DNA from 4 places in the Streptacidiphilus cavernicola genome. Region 3 is predicted to be linked to each of the others. Evidence: riboswitches for the same ligand, from Rfam matches in the RefSeq annotation. Region 3 holds a riboswitch; each other region holds the start of a gene.
What was found. Region 3 has a riboswitch for cyclic di-AMP ahead of ACEZDE_RS18055 (M23 family metallopeptidase). Riboswitches for the same ligand answer to the same signal wherever they lie in the genome.

Region 1: it holds a riboswitch for cyclic di-AMP, as region 3 does, so the genes downstream of both, ACEZDE_RS00540 (LysM peptidoglycan-binding domain-containing protein) here and ACEZDE_RS18055 (M23 family metallopeptidase) in region 3, are expected to answer to the same signal.
Region 2: it holds a riboswitch for cyclic di-AMP, as region 3 does, so the genes downstream of both, ACEZDE_RS08990 (C40 family peptidase) here and ACEZDE_RS18055 (M23 family metallopeptidase) in region 3, are expected to answer to the same signal.
Region 4: it holds a riboswitch for cyclic di-AMP, as region 3 does, so the genes downstream of both, ACEZDE_RS20355 (transglycosylase family protein) here and ACEZDE_RS18055 (M23 family metallopeptidase) in region 3, are expected to answer to the same signal.

The regions. Positions count from the first base shown of each region.
Region 1 covers NZ_JBHFAB010000001.1:116,690-118,881, forward strand. The annotation lists gene ACEZDE_RS00540 (LysM peptidoglycan-binding domain-containing protein) at 157-921, opposite strand; cyclic di-AMP (ydaO/yuaA leader) riboswitch at 925-1,067, opposite strand; gene ACEZDE_RS00545 (aminoglycoside phosphotransferase family protein) at 1,222-2,192, opposite strand, start outside.
Region 2 covers NZ_JBHFAB010000005.1:178,512-180,703, reverse strand. The annotation lists gene ACEZDE_RS08990 (C40 family peptidase) at 1-970, opposite strand, end outside; cyclic di-AMP (ydaO/yuaA leader) riboswitch at 1,029-1,204, opposite strand; gene ACEZDE_RS08985 (C40 family peptidase) at 1,445-2,192, opposite strand, start outside.
Region 3 covers NZ_JBHFAB010000012.1:178,996-181,187, reverse strand. The annotation lists gene ACEZDE_RS18055 (M23 family metallopeptidase) at 1-817, opposite strand, end outside; cyclic di-AMP (ydaO/yuaA leader) riboswitch at 830-966, opposite strand; gene ACEZDE_RS18050 (thioredoxin family protein) at 1,070-1,678, opposite strand; gene ACEZDE_RS18045 (undecaprenyl-diphosphate phosphatase) at 1,828-2,192, opposite strand, start outside.
Region 4 covers NZ_JBHFAB010000015.1:7,769-9,960, reverse strand. The annotation lists gene ACEZDE_RS20355 (transglycosylase family protein) at 1-1,139, opposite strand, end outside; cyclic di-AMP (ydaO/yuaA leader) riboswitch at 1,145-1,306, opposite strand; gene ACEZDE_RS20350 (hypothetical protein) at 1,456-1,740, opposite strand; gene ACEZDE_RS20345 (MarR family winged helix-turn-helix transcriptional regulator) at 1,899-2,192, opposite strand, start outside.

The sequences.
Region 1 (2,192 bases), on a different contig from region 3:
GGGGAACACTGGGGTGCTTACCCCAAGAGCCTAGCCGCAGCCGGGCCCCGGGCCACGCGCACCTCGCGACTGTCTCACCCGCCGGATCCCCTACTCACGAGTAGTTCATCTCGTGGGCGGAGGACCCGGCGGCACTGACGGACCACGGACGGACGGTCAGCCGACGGTGAGGTGCTGACCGGGGAAGATCAGGTTCGGATCGGCGCCGACGGTGTCCTTGTTGGCCCGGTACAGCGCGGGCCAGCCGCCGCGGAGGTGCGCGGCGGCGGCGATCTCGGAGAGGTTGTCCCCCGGCTTCACCGTGTAGCCGCCGTGCCCGACGCTGTGCACGGCCGTGGTGGTGGTCGTGGTGGTCCCGGCCGGGGTCTTCGCCGCGGCCGTGCCCGTGGTCTTCGCCGGAGCCTTGGCCGGGGCCGCGTGCTTCGGCGTGCTGCTGCTCTTCCTGGTGGCGGCGGCCTGCTCGGTGCCGCCGCTGTGCTTCCCGGTGCCGGCCTTGGACGGCGTCCCGGTGTCCACCGACGCCGGAGCGCCGCCCTGGGAGAGACCGGCCCGCGGCCCGCAGACCGGCCAGGCGCCGGGCCCCTGCGAGGCGAGGACCTTCTCGGCTATGGCTATCTGCTGGCCCTTGCTGGCGTGGTCGGCGGTGGCGGCGTACGCGGTGCCGCCGTAGCCGGACCAGGTCGAGGCGGAGAACTGCAGCCCGCCGTAGTAGCCGTTGCCGGTGTTGATGGACCAGTCGCCCCCGCTCTCGCAGCTGGCGACCTTGTCCCAGGTCGAGACGGAGGCTGCGGAGGCGCTGGTCGCGCCGATCAGCGGCAGCGCGATCCCGGCGGTGCCGAGGCTCGCGGTGGCCACCAGGCGGGCGGTGTTGCTGGTGCGGGGCTTGCGATGACGCCCGGAGGCGTTGCTGGTGAAGGGCATGACGGAGTCCCTCTCCGACGCCTGCGAGGTGAGCTGTCGGGTTCGGGCCGTGAGGTAGCCCGGGCGCTGACGCGCCTTCACCCCTAGCCGCAGCGCTGTGAACTGCGGCGACTTACCTGGGTCCCCCGCTCCTGCCCAATCAAAGAGTCTGGGTCCCGCCCCGCGGCTGGACAGGACTCGGCGTCCCGCGCGACGGCCGCCCGCACGTGCGGGCGTTCCCGGAAGGCTAGGCACTGCCGCACCAAGACCACAAGCCCCAACCGTCCCGCCGAAAACCCTCCGAGACCGGCCGAGGCCGCGTCAGCGCTCCTTCCGCGCGGTCAACGACCTTTCGAACCAACGGGTGTGGTGCCATGTGACCAAGGCCGACCGGACCGTCTCCCGATCCGGGACGGCTCGCAGCCGCAGCGGCCCCGCCGCCGCCGCGAGCGCGCCCTGGGCACGGGTCACCGCCCAGTCCAGCGCCCGGTCCTCCGGCATCGCACCGAGGCTGAGCGCCGCCCGGATCACGTCCGGGTAGACCGACTGGGCCAGCTCGTAGCCGCGGTAGTGCCGCAGGTCGCGGCCCAGGCCGACGGCGTGCTCGGGCGAGGTGCGGATGACCGCCTCTTCCCAGGCCGCGACCACCTGGCGCTCCTGCGCGGCGGGGTAGCGCATCCGGCGCAGGTGGACGGCCAGGTCGTGCAGCGGGTCGCCGAACATCGCCAGCTCCCAGTCCACGAACCTGAGCCGGTCGTCGTCCGCGACGATGATGTTCCGCCGGTGCACATCGGTGTGCAGCAGCGCGAACGGCCGCTCGGTCAGCGGCGGCAGCGCCTCGCCGAACCTGCTGATCGCGTCCCCCGGCACGCCCAGGGCGCTGAACAGGTCGCCGAACTCGCCCTGGTTGGCGTCGCAGAGCCGCTCCTGGGCGAACCGCACCCGGGCCCGCAGAAAGCCGGTGGAGTCGCCGTCCTCCGGCCAGCCCTTCGGCAGTTCCGGCAGGTCGGAGCGCTGAAACTGGGTCAGCCGGCCGAAGAACCAGGCGATCTGCGCGACGTGGCGCTCCTGGACCGGCAGCCCGTCCGGATACCGCCGGGCGAAGGTCTCGCCGCTGACGTAGAGGTGCACGGCGGTGCCGTCGTCGTCGCTGTGCAGCACCCGCGGGCCGTCCGGGCCCCGTCCGTCCGCCGGGTCGGCGCGGATCGCGGCCAGTCGGCGGAGCAGGGCCGCCTCGTCCGGCCAGACCCGCTGGACCAGCTCCGGGCTCGACCGGCGGACCCGGACCAGCA
Region 2 (2,192 bases), on a different contig from region 3:
GCATCGCGTAGATCGAGCCGATCTCGCTCATCTTCTCGTACTTGACGACGGTCCCGGTGTGCGGGGCGTGCAGGATCTCGCCGCCGCCGGCGTACATCCCGACGTGCGAGTCGTTGTTGAAGAAGACCAGGTCGCCGACCTGGAGGTCAGCGGTGGAGGCGACCGCGGTGCCGACGTCCACCTGGTCGTAGGTGGTGCGGCCGATCGACACGCCGGCCTGGGCGTAGGCCCACTGCATCAGACCGGAGCAGTCGAAGGAGTTCGGGCCGGTCGCGCCGTAGACGTAGGGGTCGCCCAGCTTGGTCTGCGCGGCGGCGAAGGCGGTGGCCTCGGCGGCCGAACCGGCCTTGACCGAGCCCGGGTGGTAGCTGCTGCTGGAGCCGCTGTTCTCGGCGTGGGTGACCGCGGCGCGCTGGGAGGCGGTCAGCGAGGCGAGCTTGGCCTTGGCGGCGGCGAGCTTCTTCTGCACGTCGGCCTTGGAGGCGGAGAGCTGCTTGCTGGTGGCGTCGAGCTGCTTCAGCTTACCCTCGGCGTCGGCCTTCTCCCGGTCCAGGGTCTTCTGGTCGGACCTGAGCTGGTCCAGCAGGGCGGCCTGGCTGTCGGTGACCTGGCCCATGGTGGAGGCCTGGTTGAGGTACTCGGTGGGGTTCGCGGAGAGCATCAGCTGCACCGAGGGGTCGATCGACCCGCTGCGGTACTCCGCGCTGGCGACCTGGCCGAGCACGGCGGACTTCGCGGTCACCGAGGCCTGCTGGCGCGCGACCTGGTCCTGCAGGGTGGTCACCTGCTTCTGCAGGGTCTGCTGCTGGGACTGGGCCGCGTCGTACTTCTGGACGGCGGCGTCGGCGTCCTGGTTCAGCTTGTCGATCTGGGCCTTCAGCTGAGCCGTGGTCTGGGTGGGGGCTGCCTGCGCCGACTGGGTAGCGGTCGCGGCGAGCGCGACGGTCGTGGCGGCGGCGGCGGTGAGCACGGTTATCCGTGCACGGGTCGGACTCTTCGGTCGACGATGGGACGCCACGAAGGCGAGCTCCTTCTTCCTACGGCCGCCTACCGGGTGAGCTGACGGGTTCGGGCTGGAAGACGTGCCCTACGGCGCTTCACCGGCGGGGGCCGGCCTGGCGTCGATTCACCCCGAGGAAACATGGTTCCCCGGCTCCGAACTGACGGCCGGGGGCCGTACGGTCGGACTCGGCGGAAACCTCCGCTGCCACCCTGGTGGGTGATCGACTTCGCGGTGGTTCGATCGATGACACTAGTGACCCGAACGTGATCTATTCAAATCCCTGTAAGTAAAAACTCTTTTAGGTTTCGATGATGCATCAACTGCACGACCGAACGTAGTCATTGGATGACCGCATCAGATCGACATGGCGCTCAAATCGGACATACGCCCGAGGCTTTCGGGGCCCGTGTGACGTGAGTCACAGATGGTCGAGACGGGGCGTCAGAAGCGCCGGACCGCCACGATCGTGCCGAAGTAGGACAGCGGCTGGATATCCACGGTCAGGCCCGGCCGCGGCGCGCTCAGCAGCATCCCCTTGCCGGCGTAGAGGCCGACGTGGTCGCCGCTCTCGTTCACCACGATGTCGCCGACCCGCATCTGCGAGAACGGCACCGCGGTGCCGACCGTCTCGTCCGAGTAGGAGTAGTGCGGCAGCGAGATCCCGGCCTGGGCGTAGGCCCACATCACCAGGCCCGAGCAGTCGAACTGGTTCGGCCCGGAGCCGCCGGGGACGTACGGGGCGACGTTGACCTTGCTCATCGCGGCCAGCATCGCGGTGCGGGCCGCCGCGGAGATCCCGGAGAGGTCGATCTGCGAGACCGACATGTAGCTGCTGCCGGACGACGGCGGGGTGTAGCCGCCACCGCCGGCCGGCGCGTTCACCACCACCCGCTGGGCCGGGGTGAGCGCGTCCAGGATGCCCTGGGCGTGCTTGAGCTTCGCGTTGATGGAGGCCTTGGCCTGCTGCATCTGCTTCAGCAGCGCCTGCTGGGCCTTCAACTCCTGTGCGGCCTGGGCCTTCTCGGCGGCCAGGGTGTGCTGCTGGGCCACCAGCTGCGCGATCAGCGCGGCCTGGTTGCTGTCCACCTGGTTCTCGGAGGACGCCTGGGTCAGGAACTCGGTGGGGTTCGCGGAGAGCATCAGCTTCACCGTCGGGTCGACCGAGCCGTCCCGGTACTGCGCGCTGGCC
Region 3 (2,192 bases):
CCGAGAGGTGGCAGTACCACAGCTCGGTGCCGTCCGGCAGGGTCTGCACCACCCGGTAGCCGTACGCCCCGGCCCAGCCGGCCGAGGTGATCACGCCCTCGCCGACCGCCACCACCGGGGTGCCGGTGGGCGCGGCGAAGTCCTGGCCGGTGTGCAGGTGGGCCCAGTAGGAGTCGGACTGCCCGAAGCCGTCGCCGCGAACCGCCCCGGCCACCGGGGCCACCAGCGTGCCGACCGCCGTACGGGCGGGAGTCGCGGTCGCCGTGGCCGACCCGGCGAACGGAGCCGCCTGCGCCTGCCCCGCCCACTGCTGGGCCTGGGCGGCGGCCTGAGCCTGAGCAGCCTGCGCCTGGACCTGCGCGGCCTGGGCCTGCGCCTGAGCCGCCTGCGCGGCCTCCGCCTCCGCCGCCCGCAGCGCCGCCGCGTGGGCCTCGGCGGCCCGCGCCTCCGCCGCGCGCTCGTCCGCCGCCTGCGCCCGCGCCTGGTCGTCCGCTGCGATCTGCTGCGCCATGGCCAGCTTGGCCGCCGCCAGTTGCGCGGCCTGCCGACGGGCCGCGTCCTCCGCGGTGGCGCGCTGCTGGACCGCCTGCGCGCGGATCCGGTCGGCCAGGGCCAGGCCGGGGTCGGTGGCCGGAGCGGCGACGGCGGGCTCGGCCCGGTCGTGCTCCTGGGCGACGAGCGTGGTGCCCCGCGCGGAGCCGTCCACCGCCGAGGCGGGCTGGGCGGCGAGACCGGTTGCTCCGACCGCGGCCATGGCCGCGAAGCCGAGCACGGCCGTGGACTGTGCGGGTGCCCAAGTGGGCTGGTGCGACGCCACGTTCGGCGTACTCCTTTCCTTCCCTCTCGCCGACCGGGTTAGCTGACGGGTTCGGGGAGGAAGGTCCCCTACGACCGGTTTCGGCCGATTCACCCCAGGAAGTACGTGGTTCCCCGGTTCCAACACGCTGGATTAGGCGATCACATGCGACGCCGTCCGTCGAACGGCTGAACTTCGCACTGCGTTATAGAAAGGTAATCCTAGTGACGATTGAATCCAAGAGATCCCGGGGGTGCAGTTGGGGACGGAGCGTCAGTTCTTGGTAAAGAGCCAGTCCACCAGCAGGTTTGCGACCTGGTCAGCGCCGAGGTTCCTGGCGTCGGCGAACTGCTGGGCGCCGGGGGCGGCCCGCTTCGAGCCGTCCGGGGCGAGCACCACCAGAGCCGGGATGCCGTCGCCCGGCAGCGTCACATAACGGGCAGCCAGCTCCGTGTTCCGGTCGTAGTGCCCGACGTCGACGGTGACCAGGTGGTAGTCCCGGGCCAGCAGTTGGTGCACGCCGGGGCTCTGCACCAGCGTGGTCAGCGCCTGGCAGTCCTCGCACCAGGACGACCCGAAGTCCAGCAGCACCGGCCGCCCGTCGGCACGCGCCGCGGCGAGCGCGGCGGCGAGGTCTGCCGCGGCGTCGGCGGACGGGTCGTAGCCCTCGGGGACGGCGGCCGGGGCGACCACAGGCAGCGGCAGGAACGGACGGGCCAGCCCCATCGAGTCCCCGGAGACGCCCCCGGGCCGGTTCGCACCGCCCGCGGGACCGCCGACCGGCCTGCCTCCGACCACGACGCAGCCGCTGAGCAGCAGCAGGCCCGAGAGCGCCGCCAGCACGCCCCGCAGCACCCGTCCCGGCCGACCGGTCATGGTCATCGGACGCGCCTCTCCTCGCCGCCGTGTACGTCGCGTACCTCAGATGCACGCCGATGTACGTCGGACGATCATTCGAGCAGAGGAACCGCCCCAGGACCGGTTCACGCGCCGCCGAGCCACCCGTACGGGTCAGGTCGGGTCACGCCGGGTCAGGTCAGGGTCAGGTACGCCAGGCTGCCCAGCCCGGCCACGAAGCAGTAGATCGCGAACGGGGTCAGCGTCCTGGTCTCGAAGTACTTGGTCAGGAACCGCACCGCGACGTACCCGGCCACGAACGCCGCCACCGCACCGGCCAGCACCTGGCCGCGGATGCCGTCGCCCGCCGAACCCATCAGCGAGGGCACCTTGAGCAGGGCTGCCGCCCCGATCACCGGCGTGGCCAGCAGGAAGGCGAAGCGGGCGGAGTCCTCGTGCCGCATGCCCTTGAAGATCCCGGCGCTGATGGTCACGCCGGAGCGGCTGATGCCGGGCAGCAGGGCCAGGATCTGCGCCGAGCCGATGACCAGCGCCTGCC
Region 4 (2,192 bases), on a different contig from region 3:
CCGGCGCTCGGGTTGGCGGCCTCGACGTAGGCGCCGTTGCCGGTGTAGATGGCGACGTGGTAGGCGCCGGCGTCGCTGCCGTCGCTGGACCAGAACAGCAGGTCGCCGGGCTGGAGGTTGCTCAGCGAGACCCGGGTGGATGCGGCGGCCTGGTCCTCGCTGGTGCGGGGGATGGAGATGCCGGCCTTGGCCAGGGTGGCCTGGGCCAGGCCCGAGCAGTCCCAGCTGTTGGGGCCGGTGCCGCCGTACACGTAGGCGTCGCCGACCTGCGCCTGGGCGAAGGCGATGGCCGAGGCCATGCTGCCGGAGGCGTAGTTGCTGCTGTTGTCGCTGCTGCTCGCGGACGTGGTGGTCACGGCGGAGCTGGTGACCGCGGCGTCGCCGCTGGAGCTGGAGCCGGAGTTGCTGGAGCCGGAGCTGTCGGAGCTGGTGCCGGAGGTGACCACGCCACCGCTGAGCTTCAGGATCTCACCGGGGTAGATGACGTTCGGGCCCTCGGTCAGCGAGGCCCGGTTCAGCTGGTACAGGCGCTCCCAGCCACCGGAGACGTGCTGCTTGGCGGCGATGGTGGAGAGCCAGTCGCCGGCGACCACGGTGTAGGTGGTGATGTTGCCCGACGGCGCGGCGGAGGAGCCGGTGGACGCCGAGCTCGACGAGTGGGTGCTCGGGGTGGTGCTGGGCGCGCTCGCCGCGGAGGAGCTGGAGGAGCTGCTGGACGAGCTGGAGGAGGTGTCCACCTGGGCCGGCGCGCCGCCCGCGGTCAGACCGGCCTCCGGGCCGCACACCGGCCAGGCGCCGGGGCCCTGGGAGGCGAGGACCTTCTCGGCGATCGCGATCTGCTGGTCCTTGGTGGCCTGGTCGGCGGTGGCGGCGTACTGGGTGCCACCGTAGGCGGCCCAGGTGTCGGCGGAGAACTGCAGGCCGCCGTAGTAGCCGTTGCCGGTGTTGATCGACCAGTTGTTGGTGCTCTCGCAGCTGGCCACCCGGTCCCAGGTGCTGACCGGAGCAGCGGAGGCGGAGGTCGCGCTGACGAGCGGAATCGCGAGGCCGACACCGGTGAGACCGGCGGAGGCGATCAGACGCTGGGTACGGCTGTGGCGGGACTTGGCGGCACGGTGACGGCCGTTGTGGGACAGCATGAAAGTGCGTTCCTCTCCCACGCCTGCGAGGTGAGCTGTCGGATTCGGGCTGGAGTTGCCCGGCCGTGCGCTGCACGGCTTCACCCCTAGCTGCGACCATGTGTCCGTGACACGCGGTCGCAGCGGCAAACCTGGGTCCCCCGCTCCTGCCATGGTGCTGTGTGTGGGTCTTCGACATCCCCGGTGGCAGGACTCGGCGTTCCGGAGTTGTCTGTTCCGCTTAAACGCGGCGCCAGAAAGATAGACATACCGGAGGGCAAACTACAACCGGCTGTGATCTGCACCACACACCATCCCCCGCCGTTCGACGGGCGCACTACCCCCGACCGGCGCCCAGCGGGGTGATCACCGCACCCTCCAGCCGACCCCCGACCGCGAGCGCGTGCCCTCCGCAGAGCAGCAGCATGCCCCCGGCCGAGTCCGCCACCTGATGCGTCGCCAGATCCGGGCAGGGGGCCGCGAACCGGTCGTAGTCCCAGGTCCGCGGACAGCCGGGAGCGGCGCAGACGCTGCCGTCGGCGACGGCCCGCAGAGTGGCGCCGTGCTCGGGGCAGACGCCCCAGGTGACCTGGCAGCGGAGCGGGTCAGGGTTGTCGGACATGCATCAGACCTTTCGGACGAAGATGAGAGGGATATGAGAGAGGTCACAGCCAGACCCGGCCAACTCCCGCACACAGCAAGGACACAGGAGCATTTCCGTTAAAACGGACATACCACCTATAAGGCACCGTCAGTCGCGTCGGCCCAGGACTCGCAGGGTCAGGACTCGCAGGGATCGGGGTTCTCCAGCCCGCCGAGGATCTTCTCCGACACCGCGGCCAGCACCGCGACCTGATCCGCGCTCAGCCGGTCGAACACCAGCCGTCGGACCGACTCCACATGCCGGGGGGCCGCGGCCTCGATGGCGGCCTGACCGGCCGGGGTGATCACGATGAACGCACCGCGCCCGTCCGCCGAGCACTCCTCACGGGCTATCAGCCCGCGCTTGGCCATCCTGGCCAGGTGGTGCGACATCCGACTCTTCTCCCAGTCCAGCTCGCGCGCCAGCTCCAG